4 regions of the Exiguobacterium sp. s80 genome follow, and region 3 is predicted to be linked to each of the others. Evidence: riboswitches for the same ligand, from Rfam matches in the RefSeq annotation. Region 3 holds a riboswitch; each other region holds the start of a gene.
What was found. A riboswitch is a leader RNA that binds a small molecule or an ion and turns the genes downstream of it on or off. The one in region 3 is predicted to bind S-adenosylmethionine.
Positions count from the first base shown of each region.

Region 1: it holds a riboswitch for S-adenosylmethionine, as region 3 does, so the genes downstream of both, KNP94_RS06910 (amino acid permease) here and msrA (peptide-methionine (S)-S-oxide reductase MsrA) in region 3, are expected to answer to the same signal.
Region 2: it holds a riboswitch for S-adenosylmethionine, as region 3 does, so the genes downstream of both, KNP94_RS07070 (LLM class flavin-dependent oxidoreductase) here and msrA (peptide-methionine (S)-S-oxide reductase MsrA) in region 3, are expected to answer to the same signal.
Region 4: it holds a riboswitch for S-adenosylmethionine, as region 3 does, so the genes downstream of both, KNP94_RS08515 (methionine ABC transporter ATP-binding protein) here and msrA (peptide-methionine (S)-S-oxide reductase MsrA) in region 3, are expected to answer to the same signal.

Region 1 is NZ_JACSMP010000002.1:71,296-77,240, forward strand. It holds gene KNP94_RS06900 (ketopantoate reductase family protein) at 1-828, shown strand, start outside; gene KNP94_RS06905 (polysaccharide pyruvyl transferase family protein) at 1,132-2,538, shown strand; SAM riboswitch class I at 2,646-2,747, shown strand; partial or broken gene KNP94_RS06910 (amino acid permease) at 2,829-4,231, shown strand; gene mmuM (homocysteine S-methyltransferase) at 4,206-5,138, shown strand; gene KNP94_RS06920 (MarR family winged helix-turn-helix transcriptional regulator) at 5,286-5,708, opposite strand; gene KNP94_RS06925 (CBS domain-containing protein) at 5,887-5,945, shown strand, end outside.
Region 2 is NZ_JACSMP010000002.1:105,493-111,437, reverse strand. It holds gene KNP94_RS07085 (ABC-F family ATP-binding cassette domain-containing protein) at 1-1,373, shown strand, start outside; gene KNP94_RS07080 (SRPBCC family protein) at 1,503-1,961, opposite strand; gene KNP94_RS07075 (ATP-grasp domain-containing protein) at 2,066-3,013, opposite strand; gene KNP94_RS07070 (LLM class flavin-dependent oxidoreductase) at 3,010-4,068, opposite strand; SAM riboswitch class I at 4,141-4,245, opposite strand; gene KNP94_RS07065 (DUF975 family protein) at 4,436-5,110, opposite strand; gene KNP94_RS07060 (DUF2325 domain-containing protein) at 5,178-5,945, opposite strand, start outside.
Region 3 is NZ_JACSMP010000006.1:38,830-44,774, reverse strand. It holds gene KNP94_RS11355 (DMT family transporter) at 81-509, shown strand; gene KNP94_RS11350 (Crp/Fnr family transcriptional regulator) at 521-1,198, shown strand; gene KNP94_RS11345 (DMT family transporter) at 1,211-1,690, shown strand; gene msrA (peptide-methionine (S)-S-oxide reductase MsrA) at 2,087-2,617, opposite strand; SAM riboswitch class I at 2,725-2,831, opposite strand; gene KNP94_RS11335 (M20 metallopeptidase family protein) at 2,902-4,074, opposite strand; gene KNP94_RS11330 (putative quinol monooxygenase) at 4,163-4,456, shown strand; gene KNP94_RS11325 (C40 family peptidase) at 4,512-5,945, opposite strand, start outside.
Region 4 is NZ_JACSMP010000003.1:123,619-129,563, forward strand. It holds gene KNP94_RS08505 (MetQ/NlpA family ABC transporter substrate-binding protein) at 1-197, opposite strand, end outside; gene KNP94_RS08510 (methionine ABC transporter permease) at 231-896, opposite strand; gene KNP94_RS08515 (methionine ABC transporter ATP-binding protein) at 893-1,915, opposite strand; SAM riboswitch class I at 1,994-2,100, opposite strand; gene KNP94_RS08520 (bifunctional cystathionine gamma-lyase/homocysteine desulfhydrase) at 2,160-3,326, opposite strand; gene KNP94_RS08525 (PLP-dependent cysteine synthase family protein) at 3,319-4,242, opposite strand; gene KNP94_RS08530 (S-ribosylhomocysteine lyase) at 4,239-4,703, opposite strand; gene KNP94_RS08535 (class I SAM-dependent methyltransferase) at 4,707-5,345, opposite strand; gene KNP94_RS08540 (thioredoxin family protein) at 5,895-5,945, opposite strand, start outside.

The DNA of each region.
Region 1 (5,945 bases), on a different contig from region 3:
GTCCGTGAGCGTCGGGCAAAGGAGTTAGAGCGAACAGGTCTTGAGATTGACAGTCCGCACGGAGACGTGTCGTTGACGCCGCGTTTAATCCAAGTTGGAACAAAAGAGACGTTTGACCTAGTCATCGTGTCGACGAAAGCGTACCACCTGGAGCATGTCATCGGGGATCTCGAAGGGTTCGTCGGACCTGATACATATGTGTTACCTGTCTTGAACGGGATGCGGCATATCGAACAACTCGTCGCTAAATTTGGCGAGACGCGTGTCCTCGGAGGCTTATGCTTCATTGAATCGACGCTTGACACGAATGGACGCGTCATTCAGACGAGTCCTGCCCATCAACTCGTGTTTGGTCCAAGAACAGGGGACTGGACGGATCGCTTGTTTGAGGTGAAGGAAGCACTTGCAGGGACGAAAGCATCGATTAAAGCATCAGACCACATCATGCAAGATATGTGGCAAAAGTATCTCTTCATTACGACTTTTTCCGGAGTGACTTCGCTATTTCGGGCACCGATCGGTCCGATTCGCGACGACGCAGCCGGGGATCGTGTCATCCGGAATGTCTTACAAGAAGCAAAACAAGCCATGGAAAGTCAAGGGGCAACGTTCGTGCAACATATCGAACAGGAGCAGGAAAAACGGATTCACCAAATGGCACCGGATATGAAGTCGTCGTTGCAACGGGATATGGAAAAACAAGGCATGGTCGAAGCAGACCATCTGTTTGGCAGTTTAATAGAAGGAACGGAGCCAGCGGTGTACCCGACGTTACGGATGATTCTTACGAATTTAAAGGTATATGAACAGCTATCAATTACTATTTAAGCTGTTGAAGGGCTTCGAAATCGAGAATTACAAATAGCTTCTCCAAGGTGACTCTATCGTTTATCTTAAGAGAAGCTATTTATGTAGCTAGAAAATGTTATGTTCGTAAATTTTTCTTGACTGACTCTGATTACAAGTGGGGAAAATATTAAATAAAATTTAAATGATAAGAATATTCTTTTAAATGATACTCTATCTCTTTAATTAAAATAGACTTAAGTATAAGTAAGGGATATGATTTAGATATCTCTAAAATATAAGTTGTTAATGTTTTTTTGGATTTGTGAGAGGGGATAATTTGACATGAAGCGTATTATTATTCGTGCAGGTATGACACCCTTTGAACAGTTTGATGCTGAGTATATAATGAGAGAAAATTCAATCGGAGGGAACGTTGGGAATTTGATCTATCAGTACAGTATCTTCCGAACATTGATGACGGAAGGAACGACGATCACGCCTGACTATTACTACTATGATGAAGAACGTGCAGATGAGATCAACGAAAAATTTGATCTTTACGTCATTCCACTTGCAGATGCATTCCGTCAAGAGTTCGCATCGTCCCTTCGAAAATACACACGATTGATTAAAAAATTGAAAATTCCGGTCGTCGTCATCGGTGTTGGTCTACGCGCACCATTCGAGCCGGACTTAAAAGGCGGATTCCCGTTCGACGAGGATGTTAAAGCATTCGTCAGCGCAGTCCTCGAACGTTCAAGCATCATTGGACTTCGTGGTGAAATCACGTCGAAATACCTGACACGCCTTGGTTTCCGTGAAGGCATCGATCATAAAGTCATCGGTTGCCCATCGATGTATGCATTCGGTCGTAATCTTCACATTCGTGAGACAAACATCACGAAAGATTCGATGGTTAGTGTCAATTCATCACGTTTTTCACCCAAAAATGTCCTTGATTTTATCACACGTGGAATGGAAGAGTATCCAAATCACTATTTCATCCCACAATGGATGAAAGAATTGAAGTTGACGTACACTGGAACTCATCCGTTTGGAGACCTTTCAGATATGAATTATGCAGCTAGAATGTCACACCCGGTGTATATGAATGACCGTGTTCGTTTCTTCTTAAACGCTCAAACGTGGTTCGACTTCCTCAAAGAAGCTGACTTGAGCTTTGGTGCACGTCTCCACGGAAACATCACAGCGACACTCGCTGGAACACCAAGTATTTTGATTCCTAAAGATGCAAGGATGCGTGAATTAACAGATTACCATCAATTGACTCACATCTGGGCAAATGACATCACGGCAGACACACGGCTTTCGGACGTCGTCGAAACAGCAGACTTCCAAAGCCCGGCGCGGATTCAAGTGAAAAACTTCGACAACTTTCTTGACTTCTTGAACACGAACGACTTGGAGCATATCTATCAAGACACGAACTATCCAGAGAACGTGCCGTTTGATCGTGAAATGGCGAAAACAGAACTCCTCCCAGCGGTTAAACCGATTACAGGAATCAGTATGGAAGAAGCAATCGCACGTTTTGAATCATTCTTCCCGGAAGAAGAGAAAAAAATTGCTGCGATTCAAAAACATGATAAAGATAAAGACAAAAAGATTAAAACGTTACAAGATAAACTCAACAAGCAGACGAAGGTGGTTAAACATCAAGAAGGTACATTGAACCGTAAAGCGGTTCGGGTGGCCCTTAAGACAGCTAATCTCTTCGTAAAAAAATAACAATAAGACGTCTCATGCCAATGCGGTAGGAGACGTTTTTTTGAATTCTATTATCTGAATTGTGTTGACAATTCAAAAAAGGACTGCTACTGTTATGAAAAATTACATTCTTATCCAGAGAGGTGGAGGGACTGGCCCTTTGAAGCCTCAGCAACAGGTCGAAAGATACTGTGCTAATTCCTGCGGGTGTTGTACCCGATCGATAAGCGCTCTTCATGTTGTCGACCGACGCACCCTGTCTGTACAGGAGTGCGTTTTTTTTATTGAGTGAGAAAGAGGAGTGGTGGAGGATGGAGCAAAAAACAACATTTCGACGAAAGATGGAATCCCGTCATATCGTCATGCTGTCGTTAGGTGGCGTCATCGGGACGGGGCTGTTCCTGAGTACGGGGTACACATTGGAGCAAGCAGGGCGGATCGGAACGATTGTATCCTACTTACTCGGAGCACTCGTCGTCTATCTCGTGATGCTTTGTTTAGGGGAACTCGCTGTACATATGCCGGAAACCGGTGCCTTTCATAGTTATGGACAAAGTACATTGGACCGGGAACCGGCTATACGGTCGCCTGGCTCTACTGGCTGACCTGGACGGTGGCGCTCGGTTCCGAGTTTACGGCAGCCGGTTTATTGATGCAACGCTGGTTCCCTGACGTGCCGGTCTGGTTGTTCAGCGGATTGTTCGTCATCATCATTTTAGTGATTAATGTACTGACAGTGCGCGTGTTCGCCGAAGTCGAATTTTGGTTTTCTGCCGTGAAAATCATGACGATCATCGCCTTCATCGTCTTAGGGGCAGCAGCAATCGTCGGCTTTATTCCACTGGCGTCAGGAGAAGCAGCTCCGTTGTTCGGACCGCTGACGGAAGGGGAACTCTTCCCGAACGGGGCCTTTGCGATTTTGATGACGATGCTCGCCGTCAACTTTGCCTATTCGGGGACAGAACTGATTGGTGTTGCGGCAGGCGAGGCGGTTGATCCGAAGCGGACGATTCCTCTTGCCATCCGGACGACGATTGTCCGGCTGGTCGTGTTTTTTGTCGGCACGATCATCGTCCTGGCGATTTTACTACCGACGGATGCGAACGGTGTGCTCGAGAGTCCGTTCGTTGCCGTCTTCGAACGGATCGGGATTCAATTTGCGGCGGACATCATGAACTTCGTCATCTTGACGGCGATCCTTTCCGCAGCGAACTCCGGGTTGTACGCCGCGTCACGGATGTTGTGGTCGTTGTCTGATCAACGGATGATTTCACCGTTCTTTGCTAAATTGAGTCAAAACGGTGTTCCGACACGCGCTGTCATGTTCAGTATGCTCGGCGGATTGTTTGCACTGCTATCAAGTGTCTACGCAGCAGAAAGCGTCTATATCGCACTCGTCTCGATTTCAGGACTTGCTGTCGTCGTTGTCTGGATGAGCATCAGTGCTTCGCAATACTTCTTTCGGCGGCGTTACCTGAGAGAAGGACACGATTTGCAAGACTTGGTGTACCGGACACCATTTTATCCAGTCGTCCCGATTGTCTCCTTTTTGATTTGCCTATTGTCGCTGATCGGGATTGCCTTTGATCCTACGCAGCGTGTTGCCTTATATTTTGGAATTCCCTTTATCGGACTTTGTTATCTCGTGCATTACCTGACGAAAAAATCACAGAAACGGAGTGTGGAAGATGTCAAAACAGAAAAATCCAGTTGAAGCCTTACTTAACGAAAAACCGTTTATTTTACTTGATGGAGCACTTGCGACAGAACTGGAGCGGCATGGGAGTGATCTCGCCGATCCTCTCTGGTCGGCACGGGTCTTGGTCGAAGAGCCGGAACAGATTCACCGCGTCCATGCTGACTATTTTCGAATCGGTGCGGACTGTGCCATCACCTCGAGTTATCAAGCAAGTTTGCAAGGGTTTAAACAACGGGGAATCGGGACGGATGCAGCGATCGAACTGATCAAGCAGACGGTCTACTTGGCGCAACATGCACGTCAAGAAGTCGCCGGAGCAGGGACACGATCGTTGATTGCCGGATCAGTCGGTCCGTACGGGGCGTATTTGGCCGATGGATCAGAATATATCGGACACTACGGTGTCGATGATGCGACCCTTGAGAACTTTCATCGTCCCCGAATCGAGGCGTTGATTGCGGCAGGAGCAGATTTACTGGCCTTCGAAACGATTCCGTCGCTTCAAGAAGCAACCGTCTTGTTTCGGATATTAGAAGAATTTCCGGAACACTCGGCCTGGCTCGCTTTTTCCCTTCGCGATGCGGAACACATCAGTGAAGGGACGACGATTGCGGATTGTGTCGCAGCAGTCGGCCGCCATCCGCAACTCGCTGCGCTCGGTGCAAATTGCTTTCCGGCGTCGATTACGACAGATTTCGTAACGGGATTGAAGCGACTGACGGACGTGCCGATCATCGTCTATCCGAATTCGGGGGAACAGTATGATCCCGTCAAGAAAACATGGTCTGGTGAATCGGTGTGTACAGCTTTTGATGAAGTTGCCAGTGAGTGGTATGCGGCAGGGGCACGCCTGATCGGCGGTTGTTGCCGGACGACACCGGAACAAATTGAACGGATTCATGCCGCCATCGAAGGAACGTAAGGTTGCAAAAATCGAGCTGAAATCAATCGCAGTGCCGGACGGTTCCGCCCTCTGCGCAAGAAACGCCGATGATCCCGTTTTTCATACGGAATCATCGGCGTTTTTTATCCCTATTCTTCTCGTTCATGACGTCTTAAGACGATTGGATCACCGTTCCCGCAGTTCACGGTTAAATTGTTGGAGCAGGCGTCCAAATGCTTCCGCATCGTCACCTGACCAGTCTGTCAGTAAGCGTTCGATGCTCGCGAGGCGTGCCGTCCGGTAAATCGTCAGTTCTTCCTGTCCGAGTGAAGTGATGTGATAGAAGAAAGCACGGCCATCTGCTTCATCGCGTACTTTTTCGACCAATTTCTTTTGATCGAGTGCTGCCGCTTGCCGGCTGACGGTAGAGACGTCAAGTTGCAATTCGCGTGCCAATGTCTTCACCCCGACTGGACCAGACTCGGACAGTTGACGCAGTAACAAATACGACGCGCGATCTAAATTTCGGTTATCGGCCGTCGCTGTCGTCAAACGACGAATCAGAATCGCAAGTTCTAGTTCAATCACTTCGAGTGCCTGATCAGACATGTTAATCCCCTCTTTTCCTAAGTGCTTCATGTTTCCCATCATTACGCAAGGACTTAGCCCCTGTCAATGAGAGGTCAGGAAACTTGACAGTCCATTAGTTGTATTATACAATCATTTCTGTTATTTAATTGCATCATACAACTTATTTATTCAGAACACACACAAAAGGAGAATTCCGATGAAAGCTTATGAATCGATGAAACAAGAAGTGATCACAGTCCACGAAACAGACGTCAT
Region 2 (5,945 bases), on a different contig from region 3:
CCGTCATGATGGGACACAAACGTCTGTATGAAGTCATGAAAGAAAAAGATGCAATTTATATGAAAGAAAACTTCTCGGATGAAGACGGCATGCGTGCCGCTGAACTCGAAGGAGAATTCGCAGAAATGAATGGTTGGGAAGCTGAGTCTGAAGCTGCGATGCTCCTTCAAGGTCTCGGAATCAAAGAAAGCCTGCACACAAAAACAATGGCTGAATTAACAGGTGGAGAAAAAGTTAAAGTCTTGCTCGCGCAAGCGTTGTTCGGTAAGCCGGATATTCTGTTACTCGATGAGCCGACCAATGGTCTTGATTTGAAAGCCGTCAAATGGCTCGAAGAATTCCTGATCGGGTTTGAGAACACGGTCATCGTTATTTCCCACGACCGTCACTTCCTCAACAACGTCTGTACGCACATGGCCGATCTCGACTACGGGAAAATTCAACTCTATATCGGGAACTATGATTTCTGGTATGAGTCAAGCCAACTCGCTTCACGGATGGCTGGCGACCAAAACAAGAAAAAAGAAGAAAAAATTAAAGAACTTCAAGCCTTCATCGCGCGTTTCAGCTCGAATGCTTCAAAAGCGAAACAAGCGACGTCACGGAAGAAGTTGCTCGATAAAATCACACTTGACGACATCCGTCCGTCATCACGCCGCTATCCGTTCGTCGGTTTCTCACCGGAACGTGAAATCGGAAACGATTTGTTGACGGTTGAAGGTCTCTCGAAGACAATCGATGGCGTCAAAGTCCTCGACAACGTCCGTTTCTCATTAAATAAAACAGACAAAGTGGCATTCATCAGCCAAAGCGATATCGCCATCACAACACTGTTTAAAATTTTAATGGGTGAAATGGAAGCAGACAGCGGGACATTCAAATGGGGTGTTACGACGTCACAATCGTACTTGCCAAAAGACAACTCGGAGTTCTTCGAAGGGTCTGACAAAACGATTCTCGATTGGTTGCGCCAATACTCACCAGCTGATGAAAGTGACACATTCCTCCGTGGTTTCCTCGGTCGGATGCTCTTCTCCGGAGAAGAAGTCATGAAAAAAGCGTCAGTCCTCTCTGGGGGAGAAAAAGTCCGTTGTATGTTATCGAAAGCGATGCTCAGTGGTTCAAACGTCCTCGTCCTTGACGATCCGACGAATCACTTAGACCTCGAATCAATCACAGCACTCAACGATGGCTTGATTGCTTACAAAGGTGCGATGCTCTTCAGCTCGCATGACCATCAGTTCGTCGAAACAATTGCGAACCGGATCATCGAACTCACACCAAACGGAATCGTCGATAAAGAAACGACGTACGATGAGTACCTCAACAACGATTCAATCCAACAACAATTGACTGCGTTATACGCACATTGATTTGTCGACTGTCCTCGTTAATCGGGGGCAGTTTTTTGTAAATACGTTTATATTTTTTTGTTAAGTATCATCTTCCTTACTTAAAAAGGTACGCCTATTCTCGCAGTAATCGAGAGTAAGCGTACCTTTTTATTCTTGGATTTGCTTCACTTCTTTTTCGAGCCGCTCGAGAAATCCTTTGACGATTTTCTCGTTTTCACGTTCTCCGCCTAACGATAAGAGACTGCGACCGACGAAGTTGACGCCTTCATTTTTCCCCGTGTAAATCAAACGGCAGCTCGTCGCATCGATTCGCTTCAGCGCAAACGACATCTCAAGGCGAAACATCTTCGCTAACGTAAAACCAATCGTATTTTGTTTATAGTCCGGTTCATTCGTATAAGCGAGATCGGTCACGATGTAGGTTTCAAGACGATTCCCTTGCATGTAGGTTTGCCGGTACGTCGATCCGACGACGCCCGGCTTACGTTCAATCACCTCATGCTGGACGACACCCGGAATGAGTCGTTGCAGTCGATCGTGATCAAACAGATGCCACGCCTGTTCAATTGGAATCGCAAGTACTTTTTCTTCACGCCACGTCACCATGACACCACCTCCTTTTAGTTTAAAAATACCCTGATGTCCGTCGTTCTAACGCTCGACTCCGGCACAATCAGGGTATTTTTCTTACTTCAAGTGGTTTTTGATGTTCACTTCACGGTTTGACGTTCTAACGCATGACCAAGGAATGTTGCGAGTTCCAGCATCCCGAACTTCCCAGCTGCCGCTTCAGCGTCCGAATTGTAATTCGTATTCGTATTGACGTCGTACGTATAAATCGTCCCGTCTGCATCCTTGATGAACTCAATCCCGGCGACCGCGATTTTATTTTCTTGCAGGAACGCTTCATACTGGGCGATGATCGGGTCATCGAACCCGTCGACAATTTGGAATTTCATCGGTGTCTCTGCCGCCTCTTCTCCGACCGGGCAGAACAAATCATCGATGACACAAGCATCCGCGGGGCAGAGCTCGAATCCTTCCGACGTATCGACACGGACCGCATAGACGAACTTACCACCGACGAATTCACAACGCGTAATGTAGGGTTCAGGTGCTTGAATGTACTCTTGAATCAACGTGATGCCGTCGACCGGCTCATCGAATGTCGGTCCGTCAAGATACGTCTCGAGTGCTTCAATCGAGTGGAACAATTGAACGCCGAGTCCTTTACCGGCACGATTGTGTTTCGTGATGAACGACGATACTCCGATGTTTTGAGCGGCTTGGACGATTTGATCACGTCCGACGGCTGCCGTCGTTTTCGGAACACGGATACCTGCTTTTCGTAAGGCGGTGTATTGGTTGACCTTACTGACCTCGAGTCGTAACGCACGGGTTCCGTTGAAAACGGTCCGGTCATGTTCTTCGAGCCAAGCGAGGACCCCTTCCGTCAATTCTGGTGCATAGCGGTGCCCGCGCGTATGGGACGAGGCACTCATCCGGCTGTAAAAAACGCCTTCCGGTGGTGTTTCATCGAGTGGGACGACCCCTTCGTTGAGGTGCCACTGTTCATACGGTAAGTTGAGTTCCTCGAGTCGCTTGATTAAATGATCCGTCCATTCCTGATTTTCGTGTAAGATATGAATTTTCGTCATTTTAGTTGACCTACCTTTCGTTTCGCTTCGACGCGTGGCATGACCTCGCGGGCAAAGCGTTCCATTTCTTCGAGTTGCGGAGAAAATTGAAGCAAGAGCAATGTCACGCCGACTGCTTCAAATTCAAGAATCCGTTCTGCGATTTGATCCGGCGTCCCAATCAAGTTCGGACGCAGTCCCCGGTTTGAGACGGAGTAATCATTTCGTTTGACCTGTTGTTCGAGTTGCGATTTACTGACGAAGTCGTCATACCCGGCATATCCGGCACCGTCTTCTTTAACGTTCGTAATCCGGTGCCATTCTTCGAGCGCTGCTTCTTCCGTCTCGCGACAGATGATGTAGGCCGCCAGTCCGAAACTCGCAAGCGGCTGCTTCCCGGTCGCCGCGCGGCGGGTTTTCATATCCGTAATTTTCGTCGCGACTTCATCGACCGTTCCTCCATGCATGACATAGGCATCACAGTGATTGACGATCGTCTGTTTCCCCGTCTCACTCTCACCACCAGCGTAGAGCTTGATTCCGGGACGCTGAACGGGTTTCGGGTGAAGCTCTGCCCGTTCCAGCTGATAGTAGTCCCCATCAAAACTATAGGGTGATGCGTCCGTCCATAATCCTTTCATGACCGTCACGAATTCTTCCGTCCGGGCATATCGTTCGTCATGGGCTGTAAATATCCCATTGTACTGACGGGCTTCTTCCTCCCACCAGGCCGAGACGACGTTGAGCGTGAAGCGTCCATTACTCAGCTGATCGATGTTCGCCGCCATCTTTGCTGTCGTCGCCGGATTATGAAAACCGGGCCGGACGGCTGTCATGATTTCCAACCGTTCCGTTGTCGCCGCGATGGCCGCTGCCGTCGTCCACGCCTCAAGACTCGGTTCGGCTATTCCTTTAATGTCGTTTAAGTTCAATTCTGCAATCAATGTCGTAGAAAAGCCAACCCGTTCTGCCGTCTGTGCGACTTGTTTCGCATAATCGAATGTCGCTGGCATTTGTTCATCCTCGACGTTTCGTAACCAACCCCCGAAGATTGGTAACCAAAATCCGTATTCCATCCCCTGTGCCCCCTTTTTGCATAAAAAATCGCTCTTTTCGTTTAGAAAAGAGCGACGAATGTCTACTGTCGGCTCTTATCTTCAAAGGAATAAATTCCTCTTGGAAGTAGCACCTTCCGCTCATGCGGGGTTGCTGAAGTGTCGTCGGGCCAGTCCCTCGACTTCTCGTGATAAGAATAATTGAAATTAGCGTACATCTTTTAGCAGAGTAAAGCAACCTTTAAACCTTCTTTTCCTATCGGAATTAAAAAACATTTGGAAAATCACTCTGTTTCTTGATACTTCTTTGTCTAGAAGCTAAAAACAGGAATTGCACATCGGTTTAAGATGGCAATCCCTGCTTTGTATGGTGCTGTTCAAAATCAATTCATTCTGGTGATACGAACGGTGAGTCGTTGTGATTTGCATCCATCATGGCTGTCCGGTGACCAGTCGTCGAAACTTCTTCCCCACGCACGCGATCGTAGAACTTCGCGATTGTGACGCTGAAGTACGGGCCAATCCAGAGGAAACCGATTCCGATCGTAACAATTCCGAGCAAGAACCAACCGATGAACGAAAGGACGAGGAAAAACGCCTCTTTTTTATGTCCATCCATCATTTGGCGTGAACGCGTAATGGCATCAAGGATGCCAATCGATGGTTCGTCCCGAATGATGTAATACGTCAACATGTAAGAGAATGACTTAATGATTCCTGGAATGATGAAAAGTAAGAACCATAGCCCTAAGAAAAAGGTTTGGACGATTGACACTCCAATGGCTTTCAAGAACATTTTGTACGGCTCAAACAAATCGGCGACTTTCGTCTGCTCGTCTCGGGCGACAGATAGGGTGAGCCATGACCATCCCATTGCAACCGGTAAGGTCAACACCGTCAAGAGCATACCAATCAAGTCGATAAATTGGAAATCCTCTTCGGGTGAGGACGCAAATCCGTTCGGAACGCCTTGAATGATTAAGAACAACAACATCATTAATGCCATGAAGCCCCATCGTCCCTGCAACGACTCGCGCGCTGCTAATTTTAATTGTTTTGACATCGAAAGATCCTCCTCAAAAATAAGTGCTACCTTTCTTTACGGTTTATTTTTGAGGAGGTTTCACTTTTTAACGCTCGTCTTTTAGTAAACGTTGGACCATTGCTTTTTCAAGTTGTTGCTGGCACGCCGTATACAAAGAGCGTCGTCCATCGAGTCGTTCAATCGCAAACGGAATATCGTGCTTTTTTGCTTGCACGAGAACATGTGCCGCTGCTGCGTGAGAAACCCGACTTTTGACGACGACGATCGCGTCCGTCTTTTTCGCGAGACAGGCGATTTTTTTCGCGGCTTGGGCGTCACCGCCAAGATGGATTAATTCGACTCCCGTCTCCGCAAAGAAGTCGCGGTAGACGGCGCGCTGTTGCTCATTACCGACGATGACGAGACGCATGCCGTCGTAGGAAGCAAAATCGAGTGCCGTTTTATCGACGAATTCGATTGGTTGACCTGGTAATGTCGTCGTATCGAGACGTTCGAGTTGCTGGACTTTCTTTTCCCGGAGGCGCCGCTCTTTTTTGACTTTCTTCGCCTTCGGTTTCCGTTGCATCATCTTGTCGTAGCGTCCTGTTTTCGCCTGTTTGTTTGCAGGTGACGCAGTGGCGGACTCGGGCGAACCACTCGATACGTCGCGTGCCGGTAATTCCGTCATGGTCGGTACTTCGTAATGAAATGCGTGTTTCCAGACAATCGTCAATGTCTCCGGATGACCTTTCCACATGACGAGGTCGACGAGTTGACCTGCTTTCAGTTGGAAGAACCGCATGTCTTCGAGTGGTGTCGTGTAATAGAACGGTTTTCCCGTCTCATCTTGCAGTGGACCGTCAATCGTCGCTTC
Region 3 (5,945 bases):
AAATGGGACATTTGTCCTTTTCAGATAAGGTGAAAATAGTGTCTACTCATAACAGAAGAAACAAAAGGAGGTCCTTTGAAGTGCAGGGAGTTATATTCGCATTAATGAGTGGACTGTTCATTGCGTTGCAGGGAATTTTTAATGCCCGTTTAGGAGATGCCATTGGCCCATGGTTTTCCGTGACAATCGTTCATTTCGTCGGATTGATGGGGTGTTTAGCGATTTATAGTGTGGTCCGCGACCGGAAAATCGGCGGCTTTCGGCAGCTTCCGCTCATCTACGCCAGTGGCGGATTGCTTGGCGTACTCGTCGTCGTAACCGAACTGACGTCGATTCAGTTACTCGGCATGACGTGGGCGATGTGTTTGTTGCTCGTCGCACAAATTTTATGTGCATTCGTGATTGATTTGAACGGCTGGTTTGGTGTCATCAAAAAAAGGAGTAACCGGGGACAGTGGATCGGGATCAGTTTGATGCTTGCCGGAGTTGCGATTTTTTCACTGTCCTAAAGGGAGGATCTATGCAGACGATTGAGACCTATTTAAAACAGTACGACTTAGCGGATATTTTTACGGAGACCAGTAAATCTTATTTACGCATCGAAACGTTTTCGGAAGGGGACCTGTTATGTGTGACGGGTGAACCGATTGACCGGATGTATTTCATCGTCGAAGGAAAAATTAAAATCTCTGCAGCATCGGCTGAAGGGAAACAACGGATTTTACGCTTCAAAAAGGCGATGACGGTGATTGGGGACGCGGAATATATCAATGAACGGGAAGTCTTGAATACCATCGAGGTGATTACGGATGTCGTGGCACTCAGCATTCCGTATGCGATCTTACGTGAGCACAATACGACGAACACCTTTTTACAATTTTTACTGCGGGTCATTACGACCAAGTGGTACGCCGACTCGAAATCAGCATCATTTCATGTCCTTTATTCGGTCGAAGAACGATTTGCCGGATATTTGTTATCGATTACCTCGGACGTTTCCGACAGCCTGTTTTACCAAGAGATGCGAACATCGAATCTCCATGACGTCGCCGATTGGCTCGGGACGAGTTACCGTCATTTAAACCGTATCATCTCAACACTTTGTGACGAAGAAATCTTGGCGAGGCGACGCGGGAAAATCATTATTTTAGATGTAGAGCGGATTAAAGAAAAAGCGAACGGAAATAGTTACGAATAAGGAGGGAACAGCGTGGGACTAGGTATGTTTTGTGCGATTACGGCAGGAATGATGATTAGTTTACAGACGGTATTGAATGCACGGATGAGTCATGCGTTCGGGGCATGGGCGACGACGACCCTCGTCTTTTTTGTCGGGTTCATCGGTTCACTGCTCGCGTTACTCGTATTTCGGGGTGGCACACTCTCGAAGATTCAAACGGTCGAACCGCTTTATTTATTTGGTGGTCTGGTCGGGGTCGGTGTTGTATTTTGTGTGATGCGCGGGATTCAGCTGCTCGGTCCATCGATTGCGATTTCGGTCGTCTTGATTTCGCAACTCAGTTTTGCATTATGTGTCGATTTATTCGGTTGGTTCGGTTTACCGAAGCTTGAGCTTTCGCTCGGACAAGTCGCTGGATTGCTTGTGATGCTAGCCGGTATTTTTGTGTTGAAACGATATCAAGTCGTAGAAATCGAATCTTCGGATGAGTTGTCGGAAAAGGTATCGTAATTCTTACGGTTAGCTCTGGCAACATCAAGTCGATTTTTCAGCACGAAGACGAATTAGTAGTTGTGAAATGAAAGCTTCTCCTTTTTTCGTTGCTTTCCTCGGGCGAGGCGCAAGCCGTTGCCTTGATCCTCACGGACAACGAGCAGGGTCTTGCCAGCCTCTTGGCAGCGCGTGTTCACGCGCTTTTTCCCGTAGGAGTCAACGAAAAACGAAGCTTTCAGGGTGTACCGTAGAGAAAATCATAGAGTAGTGTTAGAGCGCAATCCGTCTCGAATCGCTTTGAAGACGAGGCGAAACAGGGGAGCGCGAACGGATTGCCTCTTGTTATAGCATATTCACTCTTCATAAGAGTGTATCTACAAACGAAAAGCCCGCACGAAGCGGGCTTTTTTTAGTTTAGACAGATACTTCTTCTTTCCAAGCCACATCGATGAATTCATCGCGACCGGATGCTTTCCGGTCTTTTTTGTAGTGCTCCGGATTCTTTTTGTGGAAGTTTTGATGATAGTCTTCTGCTGGGTAGAAGGCTTGTGCCGCTTCGATTCGTGTGACGATCGGTTGCTTAAAGCGATTGCTCGCAGCAAGCGCGTCACGTGAAGCAATCGCAGCAAGGCGCTGTTCTTCCGTATGATAAAAGATGGCAGGTGCGTATTGTGTCCCACGGTCCTGGAACTGTCCGCCGGCGTCAGTCGGATCCGTTTGCGGCCAGTAAAGTTCGAGTAACCGCTCGTATGAGAATAACGCCGGATCAAATGTAATCTCGACGACCTCCGAATGACCGGTCGTGCCTGTTTTTATTTGTTCGTATGTCGGATTTTCGATTTGTCCTCCTGTATAACCGGAAACAATTCCGTGAATACCGGGCAGTTCTTCGAATGGTGTCACCATGCACCAGAAACAGCCTCCTGCGAATGTTGCTTTTTCCATCTATATCTCGTCCTTTCCGCTGGCGGTAGTCGCCCTATAATCATTCGTGCTCTGACAGCGAGAAAACGAAAACGACTCCTTTGCTTGGTTGCAAAAGGAGTCGTCGCTTTTTATCAACCAAAGCTTGCGCTTTGCTGGTCGTAGCACCTTGCCACTGAAGGCAGGTTGCTGGGACGTCATCGATCCAGATCTCTCAGTCCACTCTTGATAAGTGTTATATGAAGTTGATTAAATTCGTTATCATTGATGTGATAATAGCATCTCTAAAACGACAAAGTCAATCATTAAGATTGTAAGGCATGCAGGACGGTCGCACCTAGAGATTTCGCGCCGACGAGTAGTGCCCGTTCATCGATTTCATATTTCGGATGGTGTTGCGGATAAATCGTACTCCCGTCCGTTTTGGCGGACCCCGTAAAGAAGTAGCTTCCTGGGATACGCTCTAAATAATAGGCGAAATCATCGGCTGCCATCATCGGTTTGAGTTCTTTGACAGATGCCTCACCTAAGAAAGCCGTCGCTTCTTTAACGAGATTTGTTTCTACCGGATGATTCCAAAGGGAAGGATAACCCGTCGTAAAGTCGATGGAATAGCTCGCACCGATTCCGGCACACGTCGTCCGGGCAACCAAATCGACCTGCTGTCGTAACTGGTGACGCAGCGCTTCGTCAAATGTTCGAATTTCTCCGACAATCCGTGCCTCACCAGTAACGATGTTCGGAGCCGTTCCGGCGTGGAATGAACCGATTGCGATGATGGCAGGTGAAAACGGATCAACGCGCCGACTGACGAGGTGTTGGAGATTACAGACGAGTTGTGCCCCGGCGACGAGTGCATCTTGTGTTTTATGAGGGGCTTGCGCATGACCACCCTGTCCGTGGACGACGATTTCGAATTCATCGATGGCGCACAGCGTATGTCCTGCGTGATAGCCAATTGTTCCGACAGGTAAGTCATTTTCGAGATGCGTACCGAAAATTGCATCGACCCCGTCAAGACAGCCGTCTTCAATCATTTGAATGGCACCACCCGGGAAGACTTCTTCCCCGTGTTGATGAATGAATACGATTGTTCCGTGAAGGTCTTCTTGCAGTGCTGTAAAGGCCGAGGCAAGACCGAGTGCAATCGCCGTATGTCCGTCATGTCCACACGCATGCATGACACCCGGATGAATCGAACGGAAGGCGAGATCCGTTTCCTCCTGCAGTGGCAGGGCATCGAAATCGGCCCGAATGGCGATGGTCTTTCCAGGATGTTTTCCTTTGAGGGTCGCGACGATCCCGCTACCACCGACGTTCCTGCGGTAAGGGAGACCAAGCTCATCATAAAATGAGGCGATGGCGTTTGGTGTCCGCACTTCTTGAAAAGAGAGTTCCGGGTGACGGTGCAGATCACGACGTCTTTCAATGATTTGTTGTTCGAGTTGATCGAGTTGAGTGAAGAGTTGCTGTTGCATCATAATCATCCTTTCAGGTTTTTGAGGTATGACTTTCTATAAAACGGGTACAGATAGGAGTAATGAATGATGAGGAGGAAAACAAGTCATGGGAGAAATTATTGTCAACGCGGTCATCACAGTCAAAGCAGGTTTAGCCGATCAAGTCTTTCCGATTTTAAGTACGGTCTACAAAGCTTCACAAAACGAGCCGGGGTGCTTGCGTTATAGCTTACATCAATCGATTGAAGATGAACATCAGTTCATGCTGTATGAAGTCTATCAAGATGAAGAAGCGTTAGAAGCGCATATTGCGTCAGACCACTATAAAGCGTATCGCGAACAAATCGAATTGTACTTAATCGATCGCCAAGTTACGAAATATGCGGAAATGACATTTTAATGTTAGCTAAAAGAAGCGGACCTCCCGGGTTAGGGAAGGTCCGTTTTTTTAATCATTACATTGATTTGAAACCGAGGAAGTGCTCACGCCAGTGCGGCTCGTAAATTGAACTGATTTGCAGTTGTGATCCTCCGGCATGAATGAAGTGTTTACTATCTAACATGATCCCGATATGCGAGGGGCCATCCGTATACGTGTTTTCGAAGAAGACGATATCCGAGCGTTTTCCGGAACTGATACTTGTGCGTTGATTTGTAAAGAACGCTCCGTACCAGTAACCGCGGACATTCGTCCGTCCGCCGTATTTTCCGGCTTGGTTCGTCGCATAATGAATCAAGCCGGAACAATCGAATCCACCATTCGCCACGTTTTGTGATCCCCATGTGTACGGAGTACCGATATGGGCAACAGCAGCTTGAATCAACTTTTCGCCACGTGAATTATTTTTCTTGTCAACTTTTGTTTCGCTCGTCACTGTAAGGGCCGTCACCGGGATGTAGACGGGCGTCCAGCCGGACTGAATGACATAGAAATTACCGACGCGGTAACGCGGATACACACGCTTGCCTTTTTCGACCAACCCGGCACTTTTTGGACTGGCAGGTGTGTCATAAAATGAAGTCGTTGCTTTGACCGTATAGACTTTTGAACGATTGATGGCTTGCTCGTTATACCGCATATCCGGTTTGCTCGTTCCGATATAAGGATTGAGGACGTAACCCGTTTGACCATTCGGTAGACGGACTTGCCAAAAGTCATCATCAATCGATTTTAATCCGATCAATTTCGTTCCTTTGCTTAAGTGACTCGCCGGACGACTGTAGGCGACGTCAGCAGAAAAGAGTGGTGTTTGGTTGAAATGGACGTAAAAGACGGTCCCGACTTTGGCTTTAGATGTCGGTTTATTTAAACCGAGCCGACTTGAGTCAACGAATCCGAAGCGTGATCCGATTTTAACGCGTGTGTAGTAACCGCTTTTTCCGTAGGTCGTGATTAATGCTCCTTTTTTCAGTGTCCCAATGTTTCCGCTAAGACTGGCTTTTGGATGGACGACCAACTTGTCTTCGGTCACGTAACGTGTTCCTGTCGTCGCATACAGATCTGCTTTCGTTGCTGCGAGCGAACTCGTCAAGACGTATGCATATTCACCGCGGAAGATGATTCGGCTATAGGCGCCACTCGTCCCGTAAATCGTCAAGAGCGTGTTCTTTTGATGATGCTTAAGAACCGTACTTGAACTGCTTGGGGATTGCTGGATCGGTGTTGTTTTTTGGATGTACAGGCGATTTGTTTTGGCATAGACTTTTGATTTCGCGAGTGAGCTCGTCAAGACGTACGCATATTCACCGCGGAAGATGATTCGGCTATAGGCACCGCTCGTGCCGTAAATCGTCAAGAGTGTATTTTGTTTATGATGCTTCAAGACGGTGCTCGAACTGTTTGGCTCTACCTGAATCGGTGTCGTATCTTGGACGTAAAGCCGATCGGT
Region 4 (5,945 bases), on a different contig from region 3:
TTTTTGATTTCGAGTTTGTAGCCTTTTGCTTCATACTCTTTTTGAACGTGCTCTAGGATTTCAGCATGGGGAACGTTTGAAGCACCGATGACAAGTGTCTTCGCGTCGTCTCCTGACGACTCTTCCCCACATGCTGCAAGACTGACTGCTAAGACGGATACTGCTGCTGTACCGACGAATTTTTTCCAAAGTTTCATGAATAATTCCTCCCAAGTTAACTAAAAATAGTATTATCGTTTATCGATTGCTTTTACGAGCAGGTCACCAATAATTTGAATGATGAAGACGATGACGAGAATCAACAATGTCGCGATGGCGATGACATCGTTTTGAGAACGCTGGAAACCTTCGATATATGCCATGTCCCCGAGTCCTCCTCCTCCGACTACTCCGGCCATTGCCGTGTAACCGACGAGCGCGACGAGCGTGACGGTGATACCGGAGACGATTGCTGGTAGTGCTTCCGGAATCAACACTTTATAAATGATTTGGAACTTCGTTGCCCCCATCGATTCCGCTGCTTCGATGACACCTTTGTCGACTTCACGCAGTGCCAGTTCGACCATCCGCCCGTAAAACGGTGCCGCCCCAAGAATCAGTGCCGGAAGTGCCGCTGTTGGTCCTAAGAACGATCCGACGATGATGAGCGTCACTGGAATCAATAAAATCAACAATATAATAAACGGAATCGAACGGAAGATGTTGACTAAAAAGCTGAGCACGGAATACAGTGCCCGGTTCTTAAACAATAAGTCTTCATTCGTCGCGTATAACAACAGACCGATGACCAGTCCGAGAACAAATGTCGCGATTCCGGCAACAACTGTCATATAGACGGTACTGCCGGTCGCCGTCCAGACCATTTCCCAATCGAGGTCGTTAAAGAATGTCGTCATCGGTGATCCACCTCCACTTCCACGTCACTCGCTTGAAGTTTCGCGATGACCGCTTGTGTTTCATGTGCCGCACCAATCAGTTGGATGAACAACGTTCCGAGTGCACCGTCTTGCGTCTGTCCGACGTTCCCGCCGATGATATTAAATAATAAGGTCGAATCTTTCATGACTTCTGCCAGGATCGGACTTTCTGCTGTCGAACCGACGAATGTCAGCTGGACGATTTTCCCTGTCGGATAGCGCTCACGGAGTTTCGCGAACGTCAACTCGTTTTCTGTAGACGACGTCAGTTGTTTGACGAATTCTTTTGTCATCGCTTGTTTCGGATGCCGGAAGACTTCTGAAACAGGACCCTGTTCGACGATTTTCCCGGCCTCCATGACGGCGACCCGGTTACAGATTTTTTGAATGACGTGCATCTCGTGTGTGATCAAGACGATCGTCAGTTTTAGTTTTTTATTGATGTCGACGAGTAACTCTAAGATCGAGTCCGTCGTTTTCGGATCAAGGGCGCTTGTCGCCTCGTCACATAATAAGACGTCCGGGTTTGATGCCAGTGCGCGGGCAATCCCGACGCGTTGTTTTTGTCCACCGGATAGTTGTGACGGATAAGCGCCTTCGCGACCGTCGAGTCCAACGAGTTGAATCAGCTCGGCGACCCGTTCTTTCCGGCGTGCTTTCGGATATCCGCCGAGTTCGAGCGGGAACATAATGTTTTCTTCGACCGTTCGTGACCAAAGCAAGTTGAAGTGCTGAAAGACCATCGAGACATTTTTCCGGACGCCGCGTAATTCTTTCGGTCGTAACGTCGTCATCTCGACACCGTCAATTTGAATCGAACCGCTTGTCGGTGCTTCTAACATGTTCAGCAGGCGAATCAAGGTTGACTTCCCTGCACCGGAATAACCAATTATTCCGAAAATTTCGCCGCGCTCAATCGTGAGATCGACGTTTGCGACAGCTTCGACTTCGCCGCGCTTCGAGCGATAAATCTTTCCTACATCCTGTAAACGAATCACTACTGTCCCTCCTAAACATAAAAAAAGTGCGCACGTTTTAGAGCAAACGCGCGCACTTTCAGTACACAAAACCATTTGCTCTCATCTTGCAGACGTTCGTCTGCTGGAATTAGCACCACTTCGGAAATAAATTCCGCGGTTGCCGGGTTTCATCGGGCCAGTCCCTCCACCACTCTTGATAAGAGTTATCGGTATTTAGTTGTTTTTAATATATTTTGAATATTAGCAGGGGTTATTTTGCTTGTCAAACAGTTTTTTCAGAAACTTTTTCGAGCAAACTGAAAGCATGCGTTAAATCTTCTTTCAAATCCTCTGCATCTTCAAGTCCGACCGAGATTCGGACGAGACCATCCGTGATGCCGAGTTCTGCCCGACGTTCTGCCGGAATCGACGCATGTGTCATCCGTGCCGGAACGGAAATCAAACTTTCGACCGCCCCTAAGCTTTCAGCAAGCGTGAAGAAGTGTGACGCTTCCACAAGTTTCTCTGCATTTGCAGCTGAACCGACATCAAAGCTGATCATCCCGCCGAAACCAGTCGCTTGTTTTTGTTGAATCGCATGACCGGGATGCGATGCGAGCCCCGGGTAGAAGATGTTCGAGACGACGTCTTGTGCTTGCAGGAAGCTGACAAGTTCATGTGCTGTCTCTTCGATCGCTTCCATCCGGATACCGAGCGTCCGCAGACCACGGACAAGCAGGAAGCTGTCTTGCGGTCCGAGAATTCCACCCGTCGAATTTTGGATAAAGTGAAGTTCTTCGCCGAGCGTATCATCGTTGACGACGACAAGCCCTGCGACGACGTCCGAATGGCCGCCGATGTATTTCGTTGCACTATGCAGCACGATATCTGCCCCAAGCGCGATTGGTTGTTGCAAGTATGGTGTCGCGAACGTGTTGTCGACGACGAGCTTCAAGTCGTGACGACGCGTGATGGCTGCGATCGCTTCGATGTCCGTCACTTTTAATAACGGGTTCGTCGGTGTCTCGACGTAGAGCATCTTCGTGTTGTCCTGAATCGCCGCTTCCGTCGCGCTGAGATCCGTCGTATCGACGAATGTCACTTCGATGTTGAACTTCGGTAGGACACGTTGCATCAAGCGGAACGTTCCGCCGTAGACGTCGTCCGTCATGACGATGTGGTCGCCAGACTGAAGCAGATTGAAGACAGCATGGATCGCCGCCATTCCTGATCCGAACGCGAATCCACGGACGCCTCCTTCAAGATCAGCAATCAATCGTTCGATGCTCGTCCGCGTCGGGTTTGCTGTGCGCGAGTACTCATACCCGTCTTTTAATTGACCGATTTTTTCTTGCTTATATGTGCTCGTTTGATAGATTGGCGGTGTAACGGCACCCGTTGCCTTGTCTACACCCGTTCCTCCGTGAATCAACGCTGTTTTTTTACGCATGTGTCTCGTCCACCTTTTCAAAGATTTGTTGGCTCAAATACCGTTCTGCACTGTCTGCGAAGACGGTGACAATCGTACTTCCCGGATGGCGCTGGGCGATATCGAGCGCCGCGGCGAGTGCCGCTCCTGCCGAACTGCCGACGAGTAACCCTTCACGTGCCGCCAGTTCATGGACCTTCGTAAAAGCATCCGAATCAGAAATCGTATGAATTTCATCAACTAAATCACGAGAAACGAGACTTGGCCATTTGGCTGTCCCGATTCCTTCTGTTTTATGCGGTCCGGCTGACCCTCCGTTGAGGACGGAGCCTTCCGGTTCGACGATTGCCCCTTTTGTCCCGAAGCGTTCTTTTAAGAAAGCCGTCGTTCCGGCAAACGTTCCACCTGATCCGCATCCGGCGACGAACCAGTCGATGTGACCGAGTTCCGCCACAAGCTCCGGACCAAGTGTCCGCTGATAAGTGACCGAGTTTTCTTCGTTTTCGAATTGGAGTGGCACATAACTGTTCGGAATCGTTTGTCCGAGTTCTTTTGCCTTATCGATTGCGCCTTGCATATCGAGTTCAGTCGGCGTGTTGACGACAGTCGCGCCGAGTGCCCGCATCAAAGTCTGTTTCTCTTGACTGAACTTTTCTGGGACGACACAAATGACTTGTAAGTCATATTTTTTAGCGGCGAGCGCCAAACCGATGCCGGTGTTGCCGGCAGTCGGTTCGATGATCGTTCCGCCTGGTGTCACGTACCCCTGTTCGATTGCGGCATCAACGAGTTGGATACCGAGGCGGTCTTTGACGCTGCCACCAGGGTTCATCCATTCGAGCTTCGCCAAAATCCGCGTACCAGCAGGCAAATCGAACGAAGTAATCTCGTACAGTGGCGTATTTCCGACGAGGTCTCGGACTGACTTCGCGATCATCCGAAGACGATGTCCCATTCGTCGCGACCGGCAAGCATTTTCTCGGCATAGTGCTTCGCTCCTTTAAGGTCGTGTGCGCTCGCAAACCCACATTGCGTTTCGTTTTGTGCCGGAATCACTTCAGCCGCTAAGACGTCGTTCAATGTCTTCTCGACGAGTTCACTCATTTTTTCGACTGAGTCAAAGTTCATCATCGCCATGTAGAAACCAGTCTGGCAGCCCATTGGCGAAACATCGATGACGTCGTCCGAATAGTTGCGGATGTTTTCAGCAAGTAAATGTTCGAGTGTGTGCATCGCACGCATCGGCATTTGCTCGACGTTCGGTTGTGTGAAACGAATATCATATTTGACGACTTGGTCGACTTTACCTTCTTTATAGCCTGCTACACGAATATATGGTGCTTTGACTTTCGTATGGTCCAAGTTAAAGCTTTCTACGTTCATTTTTTTGATTGTCATGATTTATTCCCCCATTTTCTCGGCTTCTATGAGCCAGACGAAGTGATTGTATTGTGTGAATGTCACGTTAAATCCGCGTGACGTAAAAATCTGTTCCATCACTGGAATCAGTGGATAAAATTCGCGTTCTAAATCTTCTGCAAGGTTGTCAAACCCTTGAGTTTTTGCTTCTGCAATCGTTTCTAGACGTGCTGCCTCAGAAACGAACATCGTATCGGCATAGACGATCTTTCCGTCTGCCGGTAAAATCGCTGCCATCAAATCGACGGCCTGTCCTTTTTCTTCATCCGTCAAATGATGAAACGCATAAGTCGAGACAAAACTTTTTGCCTCTGCTGCTTCAAACGATAAGAAATGACCATCTTGAACAGCCAGTGCCGGAATTTTATTGATTAAGATGTCGCGCATTTCCGGACTTGGTTCAATCGCCAGTACCTGCTCATGACGCGCAAGCAAACGTTGCGTCAAGTTGCCTGTTCCTGCGCCAAATTCGGCAACGGGTGACATCGCTTTTTCAGCGACCGCCTCTAATATTTCGTCATAACGGCGAAAGACTTCTTTGTACTCCGGATCTTGCCCCGTTACTGTGTCGTCGTAAGATGACGCCCACTCTGTAAATACATCCATGAAACGTACTGTCATGCCTTTTCGTCCTCCGCATCCCGCTTTTAATTCCGACTAATCGGATATGAATTAAAGTATTTTTCCTTAATCGCATTGTAGCAGGGACAATTCTGATTAGCAAGGCGACAGCTTCAAAATCTTTCGGAAACAAAAAAAAGGCGTTGCCGGAGAACCGACAACACGAATAATGTGGTTAGAAATGCAACGAAGGAAAACCCAGCTCTGATGCGAACTTCTTCGTTCGTCACATCAGAGGACGGCGCCCTTTCGAACTATAAAAGCAAGATGTCACAGTAGTCAGATCGACCATTCGAATCCACCACCTCTTTTTTGAACCGCTTCGTCTTTGGGGGACGACTTAAGGGGAAACAGAAAAAAAGATTTAGGATGTCATTGAATGGTTCTAAATACGAGAAACATCAAGTTCTATACCTCTGCCAGACTTCCTATAAAAGCATTTCTAGAAGTTGATATGAATATACCATTCATAAATTGTCATTGTCAATGAATTATTGTAAATATTCCGACAATTTAACATAAAGAAAAATCATCCAATGATTTTTCTTGTTATTCTGCACAAAACGCAAAGACATTTTGGACGTTTTGGAACGCATATAA